Regions from separate parts of the Streptomonospora halophila genome, predicted to be linked through region 3. Evidence: predicted binding sites of a transcription regulator. Region 3 holds the regulator's gene; each other region holds the start of a gene.
What was found. Region 3 encodes LexA, which represses DNA repair genes until DNA is damaged. Its sites were predicted from a motif close to TCGAACANNTGTTCGA; they were not measured.
Positions count from the first base shown of each region.

Region 1 (7,846 bases), on a different contig from region 3:
CCACCGCACCGACCTGGGCGGCCTGAACCTCTCCGACGTACCGAAGGTGTTCCTGGAAGCCGGGAACATGAGCAACCCCGAGGACGCCGCCGACCTCTCCGACCCCCAGTGGCGCGGCAAGGCCGCGAAGGCGGTCGCGGCGGGCATCAGCCGCTACCTGCAGGACGAGCAGAGCGGCGAGGGCGAGTAGGCCGCCCGGCGCGCGCTTCGACCTATCGCCGGCCCGAGCGCGAACCGGCCGACCGATTGCGGTCTCGGGCGGCCGGCCTGCGGAAACGTTCGGCGGGCGCGGATGCGGCCGGAAGCGGAAGCGCGGGCGGGTGTCGCAGGCGCCACGCCTTACCCGATAATCGCGTAATGACCGATTCATCCCCCGAATTCCGGCCACCGGCACCGTCGAAACCGGCGGCGGACGTGCCCCTGGAGTTCGACGTCGTGCTGCGCGGCTACGACCGCCGGCAGGTCCTGACCCTGTTGGAGACACTGCAGCGGAGCGTCGACGACCCCGCGGCCCCCGGGACCGTGACGCCCCGGGAGGCGCGCGACCGCGCCGCGTTCGACCTGGTCCTGCGCGGTTTCGACCGCGCGCAGGTGGACGCCGCCTTCGAGCGGCTGATGGAGTCGCTGACCGCCGTCCGCGGCGAGGAGACGGGGGCCGCTCCGGAGGGCGAGGGGCGTGCCGAGCTACCGGTGGCCGAGTTCGACCGGGTCCTGCGCGGCTACGACCCCATCGCGACTGCGGAGCTGGTCGACGCGGGCGCCGAGGCGCTGCGGGCGCTGCGCGGCGGCGAGAGCGACGCCGCCGCCGCGCGTGCGGCGGCCGCCGCCCTCCGCGACCGGCGCGACGCGCTGCCCCGGACCCTGCGCGGCTCCGACCGGCAGCAGGTCGACAGCGCCGTCGACGCGATCTGCGCGGAGTTGGAGAGCGGCCCGGACGACCCGGACGGCACGCGCGGCTCCGGCGCCTGATGGGACGTGCCGAGTCGGAAAGACTCGGTGCCGCAGCCGCCGGCAGGTGAGCGCTTCCGACACCGGAATCCTTCGGCTTCTGTTCTCCGACCGTGCCCCTGCCGGCCGGCCGGGAGGCCAGACCGCTGATGGGCGGCGTGCCCGCCCGAAGGGCGTGAGCGCTGGATCCGTCGGGCCGCGCGCCGTGTCTTCCGCAGGCTGCATGGAAGCGTCTGAGAGGCCCGGAGCGGCGGCGCCCGCGCGGATCGGCAGCCGCGCCCGCGAGCGGGGACCGGACGGCGCCTCCGGAGCCGGCCCCGCGCCGACCCCGCGCGGCCGGTTTCGGCAGCGCCGAGCGGAGTGGTCTTCGCCCACGTTCGGCCGAGGAATCGGCACAATGTAGCCATGCCTCTGACACCGGCTGACATCCGCAGCAAGCAGTTCAACACGGTGCGCTTGCGCCCGGGATACAACGAGGAGGACGTCGACGCCTTCCTCGATCGGGTGGAAGCCACGCTCGCGGGCCTTCACGGAGGTCCGCGCAACGCGCCGCCCATGACCGCAGAGGAGGTGGACGGCGCGAAGTTCCGGACCACGCGGCTGAGCCCCGGCTACGACGAGGACGAGGTGGACGCCTTCCTCGACGTCATCTCGGCCGAGCTTCGGAGGCACGGCCTCGTTCGCGCCTCCGAGACGGCGTGGCCCGGGCCCGCGGGGCCGTACGGACAGGGGCCGCAGCAGGGCCCCTACCCGCCGCACGGGCCGGGCCGGCACGGCCCCGGACCCCAGCACGGCGCGGGGCCCGGGGGCGGCCCCGTTCCGCCGCCTCCGGGCCCCGATCCGATGGCGCCTCCGCCCGGCGGCGCGCCGCCCACCGGACCGCCTCCCTCGGCGCAGGGCGGACGGCCGCCGATACGTCCGGAGGACATCCGCAACCAGCAGTTCTCCACAACCCGGCTCACCACCGGCTACAACGAGGAGGAGGTCGACGCCTTCCTGGACAGCGCCGAGGCGACGCTGGAGGCCCTGATGCACGGCCGCCGCGAACGTGCACCGCTGACCGCCGCGCAGGTGGACCGCGTCAAGTTCTCCACCACACGCGCCCGACCCGGTTACGACCCCGCCCAGGTCGACGCGTTCCTGGACTTCCTCGCCCAGGAGTTCCGCCACTACGAGGGCACTCAGTAGCCCGGGCGAGGGCGCGCGGCACCGGCTCCCGGCCGTGCCCGCGCCGCTCCGTGCGCCCTGCGCCCCGCGCGGATCCGCTCCGCCGAAAAACCTCGCTCTCCGGACACGCTCGAATTGCCGAGCCTTCCATCCGATACAGAAAGTAATATGCGATAACTTGACGCACACGCGCGTGTCGCGACCGGCACGGCGATCCGGAGGAGGGCAGCACCATGACGCAAACGGCGGCCTCCGGCGACGGTCAGCGCCGCCTCCCACCGCGGCGCTCCGCCGCTCGTACCCGCGCGCCGCGCGCGGCCGCCGCCCGCGCTCCCGCGCAGCTCGTCCGGCGGGACCCGCAGCTGCGGCCAGCGCGGGCGGGCGCGGGGTCCGGGCACGCGCCCGCACACACGCCGGTGCGGCCCGCTCCGGTGCCGGCCGGTTTCGGTCCCCGTGCCGGTGATGCGGCGCCGAACGAGCCGCTGGCCGTCTCCCGGCACCCCTGGGAGGTACCGCTGACGCTCGCGGCCGTCCTGGTCACCTGCTGCGTGATCGGCGCTGCCGTCCACACGCTGTGGACGGGTGAAGGCGCGGCCCTCTGGGCGGCCGGGCTCGTGCTCGCGGGCATCCCCGGCGGCTGCTGGGCGGCGGCCGGCCTGCGGCACGCGCGCCGCCGGGCGCAGTCGGTCCGCATCTCGCCCACCCAGTTCCCCGACGCCGACCACGCCATCCGCCGGCTGAGCGCCGGCATGGGGCTGGCCGGCGCGCCCGACGCCTACATCTACCCGGCCGCGAGCGCCGGTTCGCGGGCCTGGGGCATCGGACACGGCAGGCGCGGCTACATCGTGGTGCCCGGCGACCTGTTCGACTCCGACGGCCGGTTGCGCGACCCCGACGCCCTGCGCTTCGTCGCCGCCCACCAACTGGGCCACATCGCCGCCGGCCACGCGTCGTTCCACCTGCGGGCCGTGACGGCGCCCGCCCGGCTGGTGCCCGTGCTCGGCGCCGCGCTGTCGCGCGCCATGGAGTACACGGCGGACAACCACGCGCACGCGTACTGCCCCGAGGGAGTGCACGCGGTCCGGCTGCCGGCGGGGGGAGCCCGCCTGTACACGCAGGTGAACATGAGCGAGATGGCCGAGCGCGCGCGCACCGACCGGGGGCCGTTCGTGTTCCTCTACAACCTGCTCTCCAGCCGGCCCGCCAACACCAAGCGGATGGCCGCCCTGCGCGACCGCTCCCGCCCGGGGCGCCTCTTCTTCTGACGGTCCACGCCCCGGTGGCCGGGGATCGCGGCCGTCCACGAAGGCGGGGTACCTCCGGACCGGGGGGCACGCCTGCCCGTTCAGGCGCCCGAGCCGGGCCCGGCCGGGCGGAGCTCGGCCAGAAGGAGCTCGGCGAAGTAGGCGCCGACCTGCGAGCCGGTCAGCTCGCCACCTGCGCGGTACCAGGTGCTGAGGTGGTGCACGGCGCCGAAGTACTGGGTGACGGCGATGTCGGCGGGCACGTCGGTGCGGAACACGCCTTCGCGCTGGCCCTCTTCGATCATGCCGCGGAAGCACTCGTGGTACCGGCGCCGCTCTTTGCGCACGGCCGTCAGCCGGTCGTCGGAGAGCATGTGCAGCGACCGGAAGAAGATCCGGGTGTCGTCGAGGTTGTCCACAGTGGTGTGCACGACGTCGGCCGCGGCCTTGCGCAGGCGCTCGCTGACCGGGCCCTCGGCGCCGGCGAACCTGGTGAGCCGCTCCGTCTGCATGGAGAGCACGCGCTGGTAGATCGCGTAGAGCAGGTCCTCCTTGGACGCGAAGTAGTGGTACATCGCCCCCTTGGTCACTCCGGCGGCCGACACCAGCTCCTGCACGGAGGTGCGCTCGAAGCCCTGATCGGCGAAGAGCCGGGTGGCCACCGAGAGCAGCCGCTCGGGAACCGCGCCTCCGCGGTCGGGTGCGGTCGCCGACCGCTCGGAGCCGTCCGTGTTGTGCATGCGCCTTCCCGTCTGCCGAGTCCTGCGCACCGTGGCGCACGTTCCAGCATAGGCATACCATCCGGTCGGTCTCTGGACGCCCGGCCGACCGCCCCGCGAGGAGCGGTCGGGCCGCAACCGCTTCCGCGACACGGCAGGGGGCACGCCCTCGCCGACGCCCGGGAGCCCTTCGCGGCCCCTCGCGGACCGCCGGCGACCCTCGGCCCGCGGCGCGACACGCCGAAGCGCGGGCGCCGACCGGCCACCCAAGCGACGGTGTATCAGCCGGTCGCCGGGGGTCGTGCGCATCACCGAACCGGCGGTCGACAGCGCGCCGCCCGGCGGCGGACCCCGATGCGGCCCTAAGGTGGTGGCCCGCCGCGACACGCCTCCGGCGGCTGTCGACTCGAACGCATGTTCGATACACTGGCCGGGTGAGTCTTTACAACGAACGGATCGACGTCAGATCGACCACCGGCGGTCACCCGGCGTTCTTCGCCTGGCGCGACCGCACCTACCGTGTCCGGCGCGTCATCGGCGCCTGGGGATCGCCGGACGAACGCGCCGCGCGCAGCGCCAAGGCCGCGGCCGCCGACATGCGGCTGGTGCGCGTCGCCGCCGAGTCCCCTGACGGCGAGCTGAGCATCGCCGACATCAGCTGCGACAACACCACCGGCGACTGGACGATGCGCCGCCTGTGGGGCTGATCGGCCACGCGCCCGGCCGCCTCGCGTACAGCGGCCGGGCGGCACGGCCGCGGGCGGCCGCGCTCGGACGGCCCGCGTCACACCTCCAGTTCGGTCTGCCCCCGGCCCGCCCGGGTGGAGCGGCGCCCGCCGGCCCGCCTGAGGCAGCGGCGGCAGGTCACCGGGCTCTCGGTCGGCCGCAGGCGCAACGGGTCGGCGGCGGCGCGGCACACGACCGCCGGGACCCGCACGCCCACCCACGTCGTCTCCTCGACCGCGTGGACCACCGAGGAGGCGCCGATCGTCGCCCTGCCTCCCGACAGCTCGCGCCTGCGCCGGGCCAGGACTGCGGCGAGATGCTCGACGTCCGCCCCGGAGGTCTCGGGATCGTCCTTCGCCGGTCCGCTCATGGCCCCAGCATCGCGCACCGTGCCGACAGCCGGAGCGCGTCCCGCCGCGCGGGTCGCGGCTACCCGAACCGCCGACCGGCGCGGGTGGCTGCGGCAGGGACCGGTGCCGCCCGCGCACGGCCGGGGAAGGAGTCGGGGCGACTCCCTGCCGGCGGACGAGAAGCGGCAAGAGTGGTGCGGGGGCGCCGCGCAGGAGGGCAGCGACCGGGCGAACACACACCGCGCTTGTTTCCACCCTGGTCGGACGTGGTGCTCCCGCAGGCCGACGGCGCGTTCGACGGTCTTTCCCACGTCACGGCGCGGTGCCCGGCCCCGGTTCGTCGATCCCCGAGGAGGCCCGGCACCCGCAACCAGGGGCGGGGCGCACCGGCGGGACAGGCCGCCCTCGCGCGGATGCTGCGAAACCCCTGCCGCACCCGCGCCGGACTCGACCGCCCCGGCTGCCCGGGGCCGCCCCCAGGGGGCGGCTCAGGTCCTCGACTGCGGGGCGGGCCGAGCGAAGCCGGGTGTGCAGGCTAAGGCGCGGTGTAGTACGCGGGTCCCTCTTCGCGGGCGTGGGCGATGCGGCGCATGATCCGCTCGTTCATCGGGGGCAGCCGGTCGGGGGCGAACCAGCCGACCTCCAGCGACTCCTCCTCGTCGGGGCGCGCGCTCCCGCCCACCGGGCGGCACCGGAAGGTGACGTCCATGAACTGCACCCGGTCGCCGTTTCCGTAGGTGAACGGCGGCTCGGTGACGACGCTGGCGATCCGCTCGCAGACCACGTCGACGCCGGTCTCCTCGGCAACCTCGCGCACGAGGGCGGCGGCCGGCTGCTCGCCGGGCTCCAGGATGCCGCCGGGTGTGCTCCAGGCCCCGTCGTCGGCGCGCCGGTGCAGCAGGATCTCCCCCGACTCCGCGATGACCACGGCGGTCACGCCCGTCAGCCAGAGCAGCTCGTGTCCCACGTGCTTGCGCAGGCGGAGGATGAAATCGGGTGTGGGCATGGCATCGAGGCTACCCAGCGGCGGCGCCGGCCGGCGCCGTGCTCACCCGGCGAGCGGACGCCGGTAGACGAGCGAGTAGCGCCAGAAGAGCAGGCGCCGCACGCGGGCTCCGGGCAGGTGGCGCCGGGCCGCGAGGCGGACCCCGCGCAGGCTCATCCGGGGCTCGCGCATCGGAACGGGCGCCTCGGCCGCAGGGCTGGGGACACCGGTGACGGTGCGGGCGGCGAGCAGGCCGGCGCCGATCGCCCACTGCGGAGCCAGGGCGGCGGCCCCGGCGGCGTGGTCGGCCGCGGTCTCCTCGCGGTAGAGCCCGAGGACGGCGAGCACGCCGCCCGGCGCGAGCCCGTGGGCCATCGCCCGCACCGACTCGGCGAAGTCCATGTGGTGGAGGCTGGCGACGGCGGAGACGAAGTCGTAGGCGCCGGCCGCGATGCCGTAGTCCGCCAGGGCCGTGTTGGTGTACTGCACGCCGAGCCGCCGCGGTGTGCGCTCACGGGCCTCGGCGATCATGGCGGGGTCGGGATCGACGGCCTCGACGCGGGCGCATCGGGCGGTGAGGCGGCGGGCGAAGCGCCCCGTCCCGCAGCCGACGTCGAGCGCGCGCACGCAGTGGCCGGGCACCTGGCGCAGCAGATACTCGTGGTAGTGGACGTTGTGGTCCCACGGGAAGGGCAAGGAGACTCCGAGTACGGCGCGGGCCCGTCGGCCGCACGGCACGGCGGCGGCCCCGGAGTCCCGGGGCGCCGCGCGCCGCGGCGCGGCCGTCCATGGCGGTGCGGGGGGTTCAGCCCGCCTGCTGCTTGCTCTCCAGCAGCTCCATGGCGTTGACGGCCGCCGAAACGGAGTTGTGGACCGGAACCTGCCGGTGCAGGCCGACGAGGCGGACGACCTTGGTCACCCGTTCGTTCGGCGCGGCCAGCGCAAGGCTGCCACCGTGCTCCTTCACAGCCCGGTAGGCGTTGATGACGACGTTCAGGCCGCTGGAGTCCATGAACTCCAGCCCCGTCAGGTCGAGGATCAACCACGGACCGTGCTTGTCGATCGCGGACAGGACATGTTCGTGGAGGTCGTCGGCGGTCGCGATGTCGAGGTCGCCCTCGACGCTCACGATCACGCTGTGGTTGTCGACCCGGGTGCTCAGCCCAAGCCTGTGCACGTTCACTCCTCCCAGCCCCACGTGTCGATGAGGGGTCCCCTTGCTCACCCTACGGAAAACAGCGGATTTCGGTAGGGGTCCATCCGCGTTCTGTTGCGGCGGCGGCCTTGAGCGGGAGGGTTCGCGACCCGGCCGACGCCGATGAACAGGACCGCCGGAGAACGGCCCCTGCTCCCGTAAACCTTCGACCACATACGGTATTAGGCCTACCGCCCTGCGGGAATGCCGTCTCGCAAGTATTTTCTCCACAACCGGGACGTTCCAGACCCGGGGCCATTGTGGCGTGTTTCACTCCCCACACACAACGCCGCGTTCACGGGCTAAGCGGAGGATGTGATGAATCATGCCCTTCGTCCGATTCGTCCCCGCACCCCGACGCGGCATCCCCCTGTCCCGCTGCGCCTCCGGCGCCGAAGTCGGCGAGGATCCGCTCGGCCGCCAGCGTGGGGGTGAGCTCGCCGGCGCGCACGCCGGACTCCAGGCGCGGAGCGTCCTCGCGCACCCGCGGATGCGCGAGCAGGCTGTCCATC
Region 1 covers NZ_BAABIK010000009.1:14,525-22,370, reverse strand. The annotation lists gene ABEA15_RS09670 (N-acetylmuramoyl-L-alanine amidase) at 1-190, shown strand, start outside; gene ABEA15_RS09665 (hypothetical protein) at 358-969, shown strand; gene ABEA15_RS09660 (DivIVA domain-containing protein) at 1,354-2,136, shown strand; gene ABEA15_RS09655 (M48 family metallopeptidase) at 2,547-3,380, shown strand; gene ABEA15_RS09650 (TetR/AcrR family transcriptional regulator) at 3,461-4,099, opposite strand; gene ABEA15_RS09645 (DUF6504 family protein) at 4,513-4,785, shown strand; gene ABEA15_RS09640 (hypothetical protein) at 4,863-5,174, opposite strand; gene ABEA15_RS09635 (NUDIX hydrolase) at 5,690-6,160, opposite strand; gene ABEA15_RS09630 (class I SAM-dependent methyltransferase) at 6,203-6,835, opposite strand; gene ABEA15_RS09625 (anti-sigma factor antagonist) at 6,945-7,316, opposite strand; gene meaB (methylmalonyl Co-A mutase-associated GTPase MeaB) at 7,630-7,846, opposite strand, start outside.
Region 1: the regulator LexA is predicted to act here: its motif matches at 4,485-4,500, upstream of ABEA15_RS09645 (DUF6504 family protein).

Region 2 (7,846 bases), on a different contig from region 3:
CAGCGACCGGCGGGAACGCTGTCCGCGGCCTGCCCGACGCCGCGGCGCGATCGCCGCGGCCGTCCCGTGATACCAATGATAACTTAACATCGCTAACGGATATTGGATATCAACGTTAGGACCCTCATGGCGACCATGCAGACACGCCGACTCGGCAGCACCGGACCGCAGGTCTCGGCCCTGGGCCTGGGGATGATGGGCATGTCCGACCTCTACGGCCCGGCCGACCGCGACGAGGCGGTGGCCACCGTGCACAGCGCCCTGGACGCCGGTGTCACGCTGCTGGACACCGGCGACTTCTACGGCATGGGTGACAACGAGATGCTGCTGCGCGACGCGCTGCGGGAGCGCGACCGCGGCAACGCCGTCATCAGCGTGAAGTTCGGCGCCCTGCGCGGCCCCGACGGCGCCTGGTCGGGCAACGACGGCCGGCCGGAGGCGGTGCGCAGCTTCCTCGCCTACTCGCTGCGCCGCCTGGGCACCGACCACATCGACGTCTACCGCCCCGCCCGCCTGGACCCCGCGGTGCCGGTGGAGGAGACGGTGGGTGCCATCGCCGAGATGGTCGAGGCCGGCTACGTGCGCCACATCGGGCTCTCGGAGGTCGGCGCGCAGACGCTGCGGCGCGCCGCGGCCGTCCACCCCATCACCGACCTGCAGATCGAGTACTCGCTGCTGTCCCGCGGCGTCGAGGACGAGATCCTGCCCGCCGCCCGCGAGCTGGGCATCGGGGTGACCGCCTACGGCGTCCTCTCGCGCGGCCTGCTCTCGGGCCACTGGAGCAGCGGGCGCGGCCTGGCGCCCGGCGACTTCCGCGCCGGCAGTCCGCGGTTCCGCGACGGGAACCTTGAGCACAACCTGGACCTGGTCGAGGCGCTGCGCACCGTCGCCGCAGCCAAGGGCATGACCCCCGCCCAGGCCGCCATCGCCTGGGTCGCCGCGCGCGGCGACGACGTCGTGCCGCTGGTGGGCGCGCGCCGGCGCGAGCGCCTCGCCGAGGCCTTGGGCGCGCTGGAGTCCGGGCTGACCGCCGAAGAGGCCGCGGAGATCGAGAAGGCGGTGCCGCGCGGCGCCGCGGCGGGCGAGCGCTACCCCGAGGCGCTGATGCCGCACCTGCCCGCCTGAGGCCGGCGTGCGGCGGTCGCGGCGCGGGGCCCGTCAGGGCCGCCGGCGGGGCCCGCCCTGCTCCGACTCCCCCGCGCCGGAGCCGGAGCCTGCGCCGGAGCGGTCGTGGTCGTGTGCGGGCGCGACCCACACCGCTTCGGCGGCGACCAGCCCCAGCGCCTGCTCGCGCTGCTCGCCGGGGGCGCCGGTGCGCACGATCAGCGGCCCGCCGAAGGGGCGGCGCTCCACCAGCTCGACGCGCATGCCGATGCCGATGTCCTGCTCGGCGAGGTGGCGCAGCAGGTCGGGGTCGGAGTCGTTGACCCGCACGATGACGCCGGTGGTGCCCTCGTCCGCGGCCGACAGCAGCTGGGTCTCGCGCTCGGGCACGCTGCCCTCGCGGGTGGGGATGGGGTCGCCGTGCGGGTCGACGGCGGGATCGCCCAGGTAGGCGGCGATGCGGTCGACGAACCGGTCGGAGACGACGTGCTCGAGGATCTCGGCCTCGTCGTGGACCTCGTCCCAGGAGTAGCCCAGCGCCTCGACCAGGTAGGTCTCCAGCAGCCGGTGGCGGCGCAGGACGGCCAGGGCCGCCTTGTCGCCGGTCTCGGTGAGGCGCACGTTGCCGTAGCGGCGGTGCGACACCAGCCCCAGCTCGCCGAGTTTGCGCAGCATGCCCGAAACCGAGGAGTTGGACACCGAGAGCCGCTCGGCCATCGCCGAGATCGTCACCGGGCCGGAACCGCGTTCCTGCAGGTCGTAGATGACCTTGACGTAGTCCTCGACCGAGGTGGACGGCCGCTCGGATGCGTTCTCCATGGTCGCCACGGTATCGCGCCCGGCCCCGGGGGCGCGTCCGCGGCCGGAGGGCCGGCGCACCCGCTCACGGCTGCGGGCGCCCGTGCTCCAGGAGCTCCTCGATCCGCCGCAGCCGCTCGTGCAGAGCGGCGGCGTCGGCGCTCGTGGCCGGGCGCCGGTCGGGACGCATCTCCACCAGCACGGCGCCGCCGGGTTCGAGGACGACGCTCGTGGTGTCGGCGACGCTGTGCGCCCCCTGCTTCTTGATCAGCACGTCCACGTCGGAGCGGCGCACGGCCAGGCGCCGCAGGGCCGGGCCGAGGTAGCGGCCGTCGCGCGCCAGCACCGTGGGGGTGCCGTTGAGCGCCCGCCAGGTCCAGGCGCGGGCCGTTGCGGCACGCACCACCACGGCGTCCACGGCGAGCAGGACGACCGCGCCGAGCACGCCGCCGACCAGGGAGTCGTCCTGGCCGATGATGGCGTTTTGCACCACATTGGCCAGCAGCAGCATCACGGCCAGGTCCATGGTGTTGAGCTGGGCGGTGTCGCGCTTGCCCAGGACGCGCAGCAGCACCGCCAGCGCCGCGTAGACCGCGACCGTGCGGATCACCTTCTCCGCCGGCGGCACGCCGATGACCATCAGGTCGCTCCAGATTCCGCTCCACATGGCCGGGCGTCTCCGTCTCGGGTAAGGGGTGGGATCGGCGCCCCGTGTTCGGGGCGCGGCGCCGGTTCGCCGCCCGGGTGACGGGTGTGCCGCGCGCCACCATCGTGGCGCCGCGGAGGATGGGAACCCCCGCCGCCACGCCGCATCCGGGAGGGCCTCGGCACGGGCCGCGACCGTGATTTGCCTGCTCATGGTTTTATCCATGATCATCCGTGCGCTAGTGTTCGTACACGAGTTCGATTTCGGCCCTCTTCCCCGGGCGCGGCGCCGACTGCCCCGCTTTGGCCGAGCCAACGGGGGGAGCCATGGCCGCAGTACTCGTCACCACCGCGGCGCGCCCGAAGGGCCGACGCTGATGACCGACGCCTTCGCGCACCTGCACACCGCCTCCTCGGCGTCGATGCGCCACGGCACCGCGCCGCCGCACGCGCTGGTCGAGCGCGCGGCCGAACTGGGCATGGACATGCTCGCGCTGACCGACCGCGACGGCCTCTACGGCGCGGTCAAGCACGTGCGCGCCTGCGAGCGGGTCGGGATCGCCCCGGTTCTGGGTGCCGACCTGGCCGTGGCCGCGCCCGAGGGCGGGCGGGTGGTCGTGCTGGCCCGCGGCCGGCGCGGCTGGGCCTCCCTGTGCCGGCTGGTCAGCGCCGCACACGCCGCCGGGGCGCGCGGTGTTCCCGCCGTCTCCCACGCGATGGTGGGCGAGCACGCCGAAGGGCTGGTCGTGCTCGCCGGACCCGAGTCCGACGTCGGCCTGGCGGCGGCCGAGCACCGCATGGAGCGCGCCCGCCGGTGCCTGGAGGCCTGGCGCGAGGCCGCCGAGACCGCCGTCGAGCTGGTCGACCACTACGGGCCCGCCCAGCACCGCCGGGCGACCGCGATGCTGCGCCTGGCCGAGGAGACCCGCACCCTGGCGGTACTGGGCAACGCCGTGCGCTATCCCCGCCGCTCCGGCGCCGAGGTCGCCCGCGTCCTGGACGAGGCGCGGCGCTGGCTGCCGGGCGGCGGGGCGCCGTCCGAGTCCGGCGGGTCCCAGGCCTACCTGAAGACCACCGCCGAGATGACCGAGGTCGCCGAGCGGATCTGCGGCCCCGACCGCACCGCCGTGCGGCGGCTGCTGGCCCACACCCGCGCCCTGGCCGCCTCCTGCCGCCTGGACCCCGGCGCCGACCTGGGCATGGACCGCCACCACCTGCCCGACATCCCCGCCGCCCGCGAGCGGTTGTGGCTGACCTGCCGGGAAGGGATGGCCCGGCTGGGCCTGGAGGGCGACCGGCGCGCCCGCTCCCGGCTCGCCCACGAACTGGCGGTCATCGAACGCAAGGGGTTCTGCGCCTACTTCCTGACCGTGGCCGACATCGCCCACCGCATCCGCGAGCAGGGCATCCGCTGCTCCATCCGCGGCTCGGGCGCCGGAAGCCTGGTCAACCGCCTCATCGGCATCTCGGCCGTGGACCCCCTGGCCCACGGGCTGCTGATGGAGCGCTTCCTCACCGACAGCCGCACCGGCCTGCCCGACATCGACCTGGACGTGGAGTCGGCCCGCCGGCTGGACGCCTACCAGGTGATCCTGGACGCCTACCCCGACGCCGCCTGCGTGTCGATGATGGAGACCTACCGCGCACGCAGCGCCATCCGCGACGTGGGCTCGGTGATGGGCATCCCGCCGCACGAGATCGACGTGCTGGCCAAGGCGTTCCCGCACATCCGCGCCCGCCAGATCCGGGCGGCCTGCGCCGACCTGCCCGAACTGCGCTCCGGCGGCCTGGCCGACTACCCGGTGGAGACGCTGTTCAGGCTGGCCGAGCGCCTGGACGGGCTGCCCCGCCACATCGCCCTGCACCCCTGCGGAATCGTCGTCTCCGACGCCTCCCTGGGCGACCGGGCGCCGCTGGAGCCCAGCCGGATCGGCTACGACATGGTCCAGTACGACAAGGAGGACGTCGAGGAGATGGGACTGATCAAGCTCGACGTCCTCGGGGTGCGCATGCAGTCGGCCATGACGCACGCGCTGTCGGAGGTCGAGCGCACCGGGGGCGAGCGCATCGACCTCGACTCGCTGCCCGACGACGACCCCGCGACCTATGCGATGATCCGCTCCTCGGCCACCCTGGGCTGCTTCCAGATCGAGTCGCCCGGCCAGCGCGAGCTGGTCAGCCGGCTGCGCCCGGACAGCATGGACGACCTCATCGCCGACATCTCGCTGTTCCGCCCCGGCCCGGTCAACAGCGACATGATCACCCCCTTCATCGCCGCGCGCGACGGCGAGCGCGACCCCGAGGCCCCCAGCCCGGTGCTGTCGCGGGTACTGGCCTCGACCGGCGGGGTGGTCGTCTTCCACGAGCAGGTCGCGGCCGTGCTGCACGCCATGACCGGCTGCGGGCTGGACCAGGCCGAGGCGATGCGCCGGCAGCTGGGCACCGACGAGGGCAAGGAGGAGGTGCGCCTGCGCTTCACGGCCATGGCCCGCGACTGCGGCCACAGCGGGCCGGTGGTCGAGGAGGTCTGGCGGATTCTCTCCTCCTTCGGCGCCTTCGGGTTCTGCAAGGCCCACGCCGCGGCGTTCGCGCTGCCCACCTACCAGTCGGCGTGGCTGAAGCGGCACCACCCGGCGGCCTTCTACGCCGGGGTCCTCACCCACGACCCGGGCATGTACCCGCGCCGCGCCATCCTCGACGACGCCCGCCGCTTCGGCGTCGCGGTGCTGGGCGTGGACGTCAACCGCTCCGGGCGCGAGTGGCGCGTGGAGACCGCGCCGCAGGGCGGGCCGGGCATCCGCGCCGCGCTGGCCGACGTCAAGGGCATCACCGACGCCGAGATCGACGCGCTCGCGGCCGGGCGCCCCTACGCCTCGTTGAACGACGCCGCCAACCGGGCCCGCCTCTCCCGCGGCGTGCTGGAGGGGCTGGTGCGGGTGGGCGCCTTCGACTCCCTCTACGGCATCGACGAGGGCTCCCCGCACCCGGGCGGCCCGAGCCGGCGCGACCTGCTGCTGCGGGTGAGCGCGCTGGACCGCGCCGCCCGCCGGTCGCTGGGCGGCGGTCAGCTGCCCATCGCCCTGGAGGCCGCCGCCGAGGAGCCCTGCGACCGGGGGCTGCCGCCGATGACGCCGGTGGACGCGGTCCAGGCCGAGCTCGAGGTGCTGGGCTACGACGCCTCCCGGCACCTGCTGGACTGCTACGCGGAGCTGACCGCCGCCCTGGGCGCGCTGTGCGGCGCGGTGCGCGCCCGCGACCTGGCCGCGGTCCCGGCCGGCTCGCAGGTGCTGGTGCTGGGGGTGAAGGTGGCCACCCAGACCCCGGCGGTGCGCTCGGGCCAGCGCATCATCTTCACCACACTGGACGACGCCACCGGCCTGGTGGACCTGACGTTCTTCGAGTCGGTGCAGGAGCGCTGCGCCGCCACCGTCTTCGGGTCCTGGCTGCTGGCGGTGCGCGGCAGGGTGCGCCGGGTCGGCTCGGGCATGGCGACGGTCAACGCCACCCACGCCTACGACCTGGAGGAGCTGGCGCGGATCTGGCACGAGGGCGGCGAGGGCGCCGCTGCGGCGCTGCGCGAGCGCTTGGAAAAAGATCCCGAGAGCGTGCCGGTCAGCGGCGTCGGCGGGCGGCGGATCCGCTACGCCAACGGCTACGAGCTGTCGACCTACGCCGACATCGCGCCGGCGGGCGCCGCTGCGGCGCCGCGCAAGCTCTGGCACGCCAGCCCGGGAAGCGCCGGCCGGTGAGCGCGAGGAGCGGCGCCGGTGCCGACGACACCGCCTCCGGCGCAGGAAGCGGCCGCGTTCCGCGGCTAGAGTTCGGTCCCGGGCCGCAGCGCCGGCCCGCCCCCACGGCCGAATACGCGCGAAGGACGGACCTTGATCACCCTGGCCCATATCAGCGACCTGCACATCGACGGCGGCGCCCGCTCCCGCGAGCGGGTCGAGCAGGTGATGGCCTACCTCAACGGGATCGCCGGCTCGCTGGACGCCCTGGTCGTCACCGGCGACCTGACCGAGCACGGCGCGGTCGGCGAACTGGAGGAGGCCCGCGCGCTGCTGTCGGGGCGGCTCTCGGTGGTGAGCTGTCCCGGCAACCACGACGTCGGCGAGGGGCGGGCGGCCTTCCGCCGGGTGGTGCTGGGCGAGAAGGCCGCCGGCGAGGCCCCGGTCAACGCGGTGCACCGCACCGGCGGCGGCGCCGTCGTGCTGTGCGACTCCACGGTGCCCGGCGAGGCCGGCGGCCTGCTCTCCGAGGAGACGCTGGAGTGGCTGGAGGAGACCCTCACCGGGCTGCGCGGCACCCCGGTGGTGCTGGGGTTCCACCATCCTCCGGTCCCCCTGCACGTGCCCTACGTCGACGGGATCGCCATGCAGGGGCCCGACCGGCTGGCGGTGCTGCTGTCGCGCCACCCGCAGGTGGCCGGCCTGCTGTGCGGCCACGCCCACACGCCGGCGGCCACCGCGTTCGCCCAGCGCCCGCTGCTGGTCGCGCCCGGCACGGTCGGGACGTCGCCGCTGCCGTGGGAGGACGCCCGCAGCGCCTACGAGACCCACCCCCCGGCGGTGGCCTTCCACGTCCTCGACAACGCGGGCCGGATGACCACCCACTACCGCACGGCACCCCGCCAGGCCCGCTAAACCCCCCGCAAGCACCACGACGCCGGCACCCCACGCGCACTGCTCGGCAACCGGCGCAGGCGGGCGGCCCGGATGCTGCCGCCAGGCCGGGCCGCCTGCCGGGTCAGGAGTCTTCGAGCAGGTGCTTGAGGGCTTGGAGGCGCTCGCGCCAGTGGGTGCGCATCGCCGCGGCCGCCTCCGCGTCGGGCAGCTTCTCGTGCTCGAGGGAGACGGCCGCCTTGTCCGGCCCCTTGGCGGTGAAGGCCGCCACCAGCCGTCCGGCGCCGGCGCCCGACCAGTCGGCGCACCACGACCTGGCCGGGGTGGCGGTGCGCACCCGCAGTGGGGCGCCGGGCAGCCACCGCTCGCGCACCCCGGAGTCGGCGAAGGCGGCGAAGAGGCGATCGGCGGAGACCGCGACGGTCTTGCTCGCGGTGGCCGAGAAGGAGCCGTCGGAGCGCTGGCCGGGGGCCCGCATACCGCGGCTCTGCTCGTAGGCCACGGTGACCGACTGCGCCCACCAGCCGTCCACGCCCTGGTCGGCGGTGAGGTGGCGGGCGATCTCGGTGTGGGTGCGCTGCCGGGCGCCCCATTCGTCGAGCAGGGCGAACCACTCCTCGATCCCGCGTCCGGTGCGCTCGCGCACTGAGGCGTCGGGCGGCAGCAGGGCGCTGACG
Region 2 covers NZ_BAABIK010000007.1:15,487-23,332, reverse strand. The annotation lists gene ABEA15_RS07995 (aldo/keto reductase) at 127-1,125, shown strand; gene ABEA15_RS07990 (metal-dependent transcriptional regulator) at 1,159-1,923, opposite strand; gene ABEA15_RS07985 (DUF421 domain-containing protein) at 1,988-2,569, opposite strand; gene ABEA15_RS07980 (DNA polymerase III subunit alpha) at 2,925-6,296, shown strand; gene ABEA15_RS07975 (metallophosphoesterase) at 6,429-7,190, shown strand; gene ABEA15_RS07970 (hypothetical protein) at 7,294-7,846, opposite strand, start outside.
Region 2: the regulator LexA is predicted to act here: its motif matches at 2,794-2,809, upstream of ABEA15_RS07980 (DNA polymerase III subunit alpha).

Region 3 (7,846 bases):
GACTTCGGCCGCGAGGCCATCGACACCCTGGTCAAGCTGATGGAGGACCACCGCGACGACGCGGTGGTCATCGTGGCCGGATACACCGACAACATGCAGCGGTTCCTGTCCGCCAACCCCGGGCTGGCCTCGCGCTTCAGCAGGACCATCGAGTTCCCCAACTACGAGGTCGGCGAGCTGGTCCAGATCATGCGCAACATGTGCGAGGCCAACCACTACACCATGGACGACAGCACCGTGCAGGCGCTGGCCGAGTACTTCGAGCGGGTGCCGAAGGGGCCGGCCTTCGGCAACGGGCGCGATGCGCGCAAGCTGTTCGAGGGGATGGTCGACCGGCAGGCCTACCGGCTGGGCGGTGAGGCGCCGGACAACCCGGCGGAGCTGGCACGGCTGGTGCCCGAGGACCTCGGGCCAGAGGTGCTGGAGAGCGCGTCGGCGGGCGCGGCCTCAGAGGACGACTTGGCGAGCCTGAGGGCGGAGCTGGACGGGATGATCGGGCTCCATGAGGTCAAGGACACGGTCAACGACCTGACCAACCTCGTCGTCATGGCCCGGCGGCGGTCGGACATGGGACTGCCGGTGGCGCCGATGAGCCACCACCTCGTCTTCGCCGGGCCGCCCGGCACCGGCAAGACGACGATCGCACGGCTCTACGGGCGGCTGCTGCACACGCTGGGCGTGCTACCGGGCGGTCACGTCGTCGAGACCGCCCGCTCCGACCTGGTCGGCCGCTACGTGGGCCACACCGCGCAGATGACGGCGGAGGTCTTCGAGCGCGCCAAGGGCGGGGTGCTGTTCGTCGACGAGGCCTACACTCTGGCGCCCAAGGCCGGCGGCGGCAACGACTTCGGCCAGGAGGCCATCGACACGCTGGTCAAGCTGATGGAGGACCACCGCGACGAGGTCGTGGTCATCGTCGCGGGCTACACCGACGAGATGCAGCGGTTCCTCGACTCCAACCCCGGGTTGGCGTCGCGGTTCAACCACCGGGTGGAGTTCGCGTCCTACAGCGACGACGAGCTGGTGACCATCGTCGAGCACATCGCGCGCGGGTCGGGCTACGAGTGCACCGAGCCGACGCTGGAGGCGCTGCGCGCGCACTTCTCCCAGGTGCCGCGCGACTCCTCGTTCGGCAACGGGCGCTACGCCCGCCAGGTGCTGGAGCGCATGGTCACCCGGCAGGCGGGCCGCCTGGTGCACGCCGAGAACGCGGGCCGCGACGACTTCAACACGCTGCTGCCCGAGGACATCCCGGCGCTCTGAGCGCGGTCTGCGGCACGACGGAAGCCGCGGCGGTCACCGGTGACCGCCGCGGCTTCCGTCGTTTCGGGCGGGAGCCACGACCACCGGTTCGCCGAGTCCGGCGTGGCCGGTATCGGACGTCGCCACACCCCCGGACCTGTGCTCATTTGAGCGAAACCGATTGACTGTCGAGGGCAAACGGACATAATCAAAGAGGGCAACAATCAAACGGATCGGCAAATGCGGGCTCACACACATTGCGCCGGGTGCAGCGCCCCGGATCCAGCGCGCTTCCGACTGATCGCCGGCCCGTCCGTCCCCGATGCGGTCGCTGCGGATTCCGCGGCCCCGGCGGCCGCCACCGGGCGCCGCCCGCGGTTCGCCGCCGCGGCGGCCCCGACCGCCACCGCCGTTGAAGCACGGAGCAGGCCCGCATGATCCTGACCTGTACGCCCAACCCCAGCGTCGACCACACGCTCGAAGTGCCCGAGCTGCGCCTCGGCGGCATCCTGCGCATCAGGTCGCCTACCACAGAGGCGGGCGGCAAGGGGGTCAACGTCTCCCGCGCGCTGCGCGCGATGGGGCATGCGACCACCGCCGTGCTGCCGGTCGGCGGCGCGACGGGTGCCGAGCTCACCTCCCTGCTGGGCGACCTGCACCACGTCGCGGTGCCGATCGCCGGCACCACGCGCAAGAACTTCACGCTGGCCGAGGGCGACGGCACCACGACCAAGCTCAACAGCTCCGGCCCCGAACTGGCGCCGGAGGAGATCGACGGCCTGCTGGAGACGGTCGAGGCCGAGCTGGCGCGCGGCCCGGAGTGGCTCGTGGCCAGCGGAAGCCTGCCCATCGGTGCGCCGGTCGACTTCTACGCGCGCCTGGCCAAGCTGGCCGGCTCCCGCGGCGTGCCGCTCGCGCTGGACACCTCGGGCGAACCGCTGGAGGCCGCTGTCGCGGCGGGCGGCAACGCACTGCTCAAGCCCAACCGCGAGGAGCTGAGCGCGCTCGCGGGCCGGGATATGGAGACCGTCGGCGACGTCGCCCGCGCAGCAGGCACGGCCGTGGCCCGGGGCAACCGCGCGGTCCTGGTCACCCTGGGGCCGCACGGAGCCGTGCTCGCCGAGGCCGACGGCACCTGGTGGGGCCAGGGCCCGTCGGTCGTGCCGCGCAGCACCGTGGGCGCGGGCGACTGCGCGCTGGCGGGCTACCTCTCGGCCGACGGCTCGCCGGAGGGGCGCCTGCGCCGCGCCGTGGCCTGGGGCGCGGCGGCCGTCGCACTCCCCGGAACCACGGTGCCCGGCCCCGAGGACCTCCGTGCCGAGTCGGTGCGGGTGGTGGCCGACCCGCCCGCGTCCTGGCGCCTGGACGACCTGTAGCGACGCCGCGGGACGCGTCAGGCCGGCGTCCTCCCGGCGCGCCGGGCAGGGCACGTCGGCCGCCGGGGGCCGCGGCCCCCGGGGCGTTGCCACGGGCGCTCGGCCCGCGCCGACGCCGGTGCGGGCCGCCGACGGCGCCGTTCTGTCGCAACCCCCTGCCATGATCATTCCGTCATCGGGCAGTGGCCGCGACCGGGAGGAGGCCGAGCAGTGGACGCCGAGCAGGAACGCGGTCCCGCCGCCGCGCACCCCTTCCATCGCGCCGGGCCTGTCGCCCCCGCCCCGAACCGCGGACGGTGAGGGCGACGGTGGCTGCAGCGGCGGCGGAGGGCGCTCGGGCCGGTGCGGTGCCGCGGCCGCGGCACCGGCTAGAACTCGGGCATCACGAGTTCCTGGCCGGGCTCGATCTCGGACTCGCTGAGGCCGTTCGCCTTCACGATCTCGTGCACGGTGCTGCGCGGATCGTCGCCGGGACGCACACGTTCGGCGATCGACCACAGGGTGTCACCGTCGCGGACGACCACGGTGGGAGGCGCCTCCTCGTGCAGCGCCGACTCCGCGGGCGCCGGGCCCGTGGCGGAGGCTCCGGCGGTGCCCACGGCCAGCAGCAGGCCGGCCAGAAGGGCGGTCGCCAGCGCCGAGACCGCCGCGCCCACCACGACGCGCCCTCGGCGCGTGAGGCGCTCGTTCCACAGTTTGGCTGCGGCGCCGAGCACCGGAGCGGGGCGCGGTGCCGGGACGGCGGCCGGGCGCAGAGCCCGCGCCGGGGCCGGTGCCGCCTGCCGCGGACGCCGGGCCGCCCTCGGCGGGGCCGCCGCGGCGGCGCTCCACTCGGGCAGCTGCCGCGCCCAGTCGAACAGCGCGCCGTCGTGCGCTCCCGGGAACGGGTCGGCGCCGGAAGCGCCTTCGCGTTCGGCCTCCTCGGCCGGCGGCGCCTGCGGCGGGACCACGGACAGCCGCGCGCGCCGCGGCAGCCGGACGGCGGGCCCGCCGTCATCGGGTCGTGGGATGTCGGGCCAGGTCAAGGGGGATTCGAACGCAGTGGCGGATTGAGACGCTGACATAGTCATGGCCGCACAGTCCTCACCTTCGTACGCCAGTTCGTTAGAACTAACGTTCGATTCCTACCGCATTCGAGCGAATTTTTCAGCACCATCTCGAACGTTTGTTTGATATTGCCGTGTGCACGCAGTAACGTTGGACATGTTTCGCTGCGGTATCGGCGACGCCACGTTCAGTGGCTGAACACGCGCTACCGCTGCCGAACACTGATCGACCGGCTGGTCCCTCGAGTCGGGGGATCCGCCTGACGCCCGCCGATAGCCGCACCCAGAACAACCGACCGCCGAGGAGGCCGGCCGTGCCGGAGGAGAACCACGGAACCCAGGAACCTCACACGGGCGGGGGGTCCGTCACCGCGCTCCGGTCCGCTGCCGCTCCACCCGCCGATTCTCAGGACTCCGCTGACAGCGCCGAGGGGGCGCCGCAGCTCACCGCACGCCAGCAGAGCGTGCTGAACTGCATCCACCGCTATGTGCGGCAGCGCGGATATCCACCGTCCATCCGGGAGATCGGCGACGCGGTGGGGCTATCGAGCCCGTCCAGTGTGGCGCACCAACTGAAGGTCTTGCAACGCAAGGGCTACCTCTACCGCGACCAGAACCGCCCACGAGCGGTCGAAATCCGCATTCCGGGCCAGCCGCCGGTGCGCTCCTGGGACCAGCTGGAGGAGACCCCCGAGGCCGACGAGTCCCGCGCGACCGCGGTCCCGGTGGTCGGGCGCATCGCGGCGGGCGGCCCCATCCTGGCCGAGGAGTCCATCGAGGACGTCCTCACGCTGCCCAAGCAGCTCGTGGGCGAGGGCCGGCTGTTCATGCTCAACGTCGTCGGCGACTCGATGGTCGACGCCGCCATCACCGACGGTGACCTGGTCGTCGTCCGCCAGCAGCCCGAGGCCAACAGCGGCGACATCGTCGCGGCGATGCTCGACGACGAGGCCACGGTCAAGGCGTTCAAGCGCGACTCCGACCACGTGTGGCTACTGCCGCGCAACGACGAATACGAGCCCATCCTCGGCGACGACGCCACCATCCTGGGCAAGGTGGTGGCCGTGCTCCGGCGCGTGTGAGCCGCCGCCGCGTCGGCATAACGAGTTCGCCTCGCTTTGGCACGGGTTCGTGATCTTCGCTGTAGATCACGAACCCGTCGCCTTTTCGGAACCCAACGGTTATCCCTGACCCCGCCCGGCACCGGTTCCCGATCCCCCGCCCTACGCCGCGACGGCGGCTCCGCGCCAGGGACCAAAGGCCGAATCCTCGCGTGCCGCCCGCCGCTCAGGGCCGCCCGGCGCGCCGCACGCCGCCGATCCCCCGGCACACCCCGCACCCGCGGGCGCGGCGGGCACTACGGTAGGGACCATGCCCGTCCGCTCGCCCTTGCGCGCCGCCGCCGTCGCCGCGCTCCTGGCGGCCCTCCTGGCCACCGGCTGCAGCCCCGAAACCGACGACTCCGGGCCCGTCGAGCCGCCCGGCATCCGGCCGCAGCAGAGCGAGGTCACCTTCCGCAGCGGCCCCGACACCCTGCACGGCACCTTCGCCCTGCCACCCGGCGGCGGTGGCGACCTGCCCGCGGCGCTGATCGTCTCCGGCAGCGGCCCCACCGACCGCGACGGCAACAGCCCGGGGCGGCCCGACGCCGGCACGAACAAGAACTTCGCGCGCCTGCTGGCCGACATGGGGGTCGCCTCCCTGCGCTACGACAAGCTCGGCAGCGGCGAGACCGGCATGGCCTCGCGCGAGAAGGACGCCGCCGTCGGCTACGGCGTCTTCGCCCAGGAGGTCGCCGACGCCTACGCGCACCTGGCGTCGCGGCCCGAGGTCGACCCCTCGCGGCTCATCGTGCTGGGCCACAGCGAGGGCGCCCTGTTCGCGCTGCGCGCCCACGAGATCGTCGAGGAGCATCCGCCGCGCGCACTCGTCCTCGCCGCCCCGCCGGGCCGCCGCTACCTCGACGTCGTCGACCGGCAGATCACCGAGCAGGTCCGCAGGGCCGAGGCCGCCGGCTCCATGGACTACGCCGCGGCCGACCAGGCGCTCTCGGACGTGCGGACCGCCGTCGCCGGAATCCGCGACGGCGACGAACTGGAGGAGGCCGACCTCCCGCAGGGCTTCGGGGGCCTCTTCGCTCCCCGGTACCAGGACTTCCTGCGCCGCATCGACGCGATGGACCCCGTGCGCCTGGCGCGCGACCTGCCCGCCGGCACCGCAACGCTCGTCCTGTGGGGCACCGCCGACTCGCAGATCGCGCGCGGCGACGTCGACCGCCTGATGACCGGGCTGCCCGACGGCGAGCGGGCCGACATCCCCGGCGCCGACCACGTGTTCCGCAGGTACAGCGACGCGCCCGGGGCGGAGGCGCTCGACTCCCGGCGCCGCTTCTCCCCCGACGTGGCCCCCGCCCTGCGCACCTTCCTGGAGTCCGAGACCGGCCTCTAGCCGGGGTGTGTTCGATGATTGGCGGTTCAGCCGGAACACGGCGCCCGACCGGCACCGCGTACGCCCGGCAGTGGCGGGCGTGTGCGGCCACGGCCTCAGTAGTCGCCCTTTTCGATCTCGGCGGTGACGGCCCGGGCCAGGGACTCGGCGTTGGCCAGCGCCACGTCGGCGGGCATCGACTCACTGGCCTGGTAGTCGACCGCGGCGGTGTGGCAGGCCATCGTGTACAGGTTCGACAGCCGCACCGCGGTGCAGCCCCAGTCGAAGCCCTGCACCGACTCGCTCCAGCCCTTGGCCTCGTCGCCGAGCCCGGACAGCTTGTGCGGAGACGCCTTTCCCCGCGCAGCCGCCTCCAGCGCCGTAGACGCGGCCTCGGTCCCCGGCCTGCCGGTGCGGTCGGCGTAGCGGACGATCACCACGCGCGCGGCCGCGGGCACCTCGGAGGCGGTCTGCGGCGTCTCCCAGCGGCACTCGTAGCCTTCGCGGCGCTCCGGGTCGAAGTCGGCGATCCTGCGGCTGAGCTCGGTGTCGCGCGCGGGGACCAGGCCGTCGAGGACGCCGCCGGGCACCACCGAGCAGTCGGGCGCCGACTCGTACTCGCCGCCCGCCGCAGAGGTGAGCGAGACGATCGCCCACACGCCGGCGGCGGCGAGCACCAGCACGACGACCGCCAGTGTGGCCACGACCGCGGTGGCGCATCCGCGGCTCTGCGCCGGTGCCGAGGAGATGGGCTCGGGCGGGGCGGCGGCGCCGAACGGTGCGGGAGGGCCGGGCGGCGCGGGCGGCCCGTGGCGTTCCGGCGGGCCGGGCGGCCCGGGCACTCCGCCCGGCCCGTGCCCGGGACCGCCCGAAGGTGGCTGGGCCATGCATGCCTCCCTGCTGCCGTCCTCGTGGTGCTCGGCGCGCGCGGCGCAACCCGGCGGCACTGCGGCGCCCAGTCACGCTACTACCCGCGCGGGGGCGGACTCCCCCGCCCGCCCGGCAGGCGAAAACGCGCTCCCGCCGACGGCGGGCATGCGACCGGCAGCACATGCGGCCGCCCGCGGGACCGGACCCGGCGGGGCGTCCTACAAGGAGCCGGCCACCCGCTCTGCGGCGGTCACGGCGCCCTCGCGGGCGGCGGCGTAGTCCATGCCGCCGTCTCCGGCATCGCCGCCGTAGAAGACCTGGATGAGCATGTTGTCGCGGCGGAAGACGACCTCGGCGGAGGCGGCGTCGGCGGTACCCGGCCAGACCAGCGCGCCCTCGCCCAGCTCGGAGACCGGATCGGCGCCCTCCAGGTCGCCGATGGGCGCCAACTGCTCCAGCCGCCGGCCGGCGGCGCGGGCGCCGCTGACCTCGCCGGCCTTGTCGGTGAAGTGGGCGGTGAAGTCCAGATGGAGCGAGCGCGGCGGGGCGTCGTCGGCGCCCACCGAAGTCCACACGCAGGTGGAGCTGTCCGCGTTCTCCATGGGGCCCTGCCGGCTGGTCTCCAGCTCGGCGCCGGGCACCAGCTCGGTCACCGCCTCCTGGGGCACCGCCGAGCAGGCCGGCGCGGAGGCGTAGGTGTCGGCCTCGTCGGCCTGTTCGGCCGGCTCGCCGCGCCCCACCAGCAGTCCGGCGGTGACCGCGACGGCCACGACCAGGACGGTTCCGGCCCCCGCCGCGATCCACAGCCGCCGCGCAGAGCCGTGCCGCTCGCCGCGGCCCCGCTGGTCCGGCGCGCGCCCGTTCCCCGCCATCGGTCAGGCCACG
Region 3 covers NZ_BAABIK010000017.1:36,541-44,386, forward strand. The annotation lists gene ABEA15_RS15350 (right-handed parallel beta-helix repeat-containing protein) at 1-1,263, shown strand, start outside; gene ABEA15_RS15355 (1-phosphofructokinase family hexose kinase) at 1,677-2,618, shown strand; gene ABEA15_RS15360 (LysM peptidoglycan-binding domain-containing protein) at 2,987-3,643, opposite strand; gene lexA (transcriptional repressor LexA) at 3,979-4,746, shown strand; gene ABEA15_RS15370 (alpha/beta hydrolase family protein) at 5,036-6,112, shown strand; gene ABEA15_RS15375 (hypothetical protein) at 6,208-6,978, opposite strand; gene ABEA15_RS15380 (hypothetical protein) at 7,180-7,833, opposite strand; gene leuS (leucine--tRNA ligase) at 7,837-7,846, opposite strand, start outside.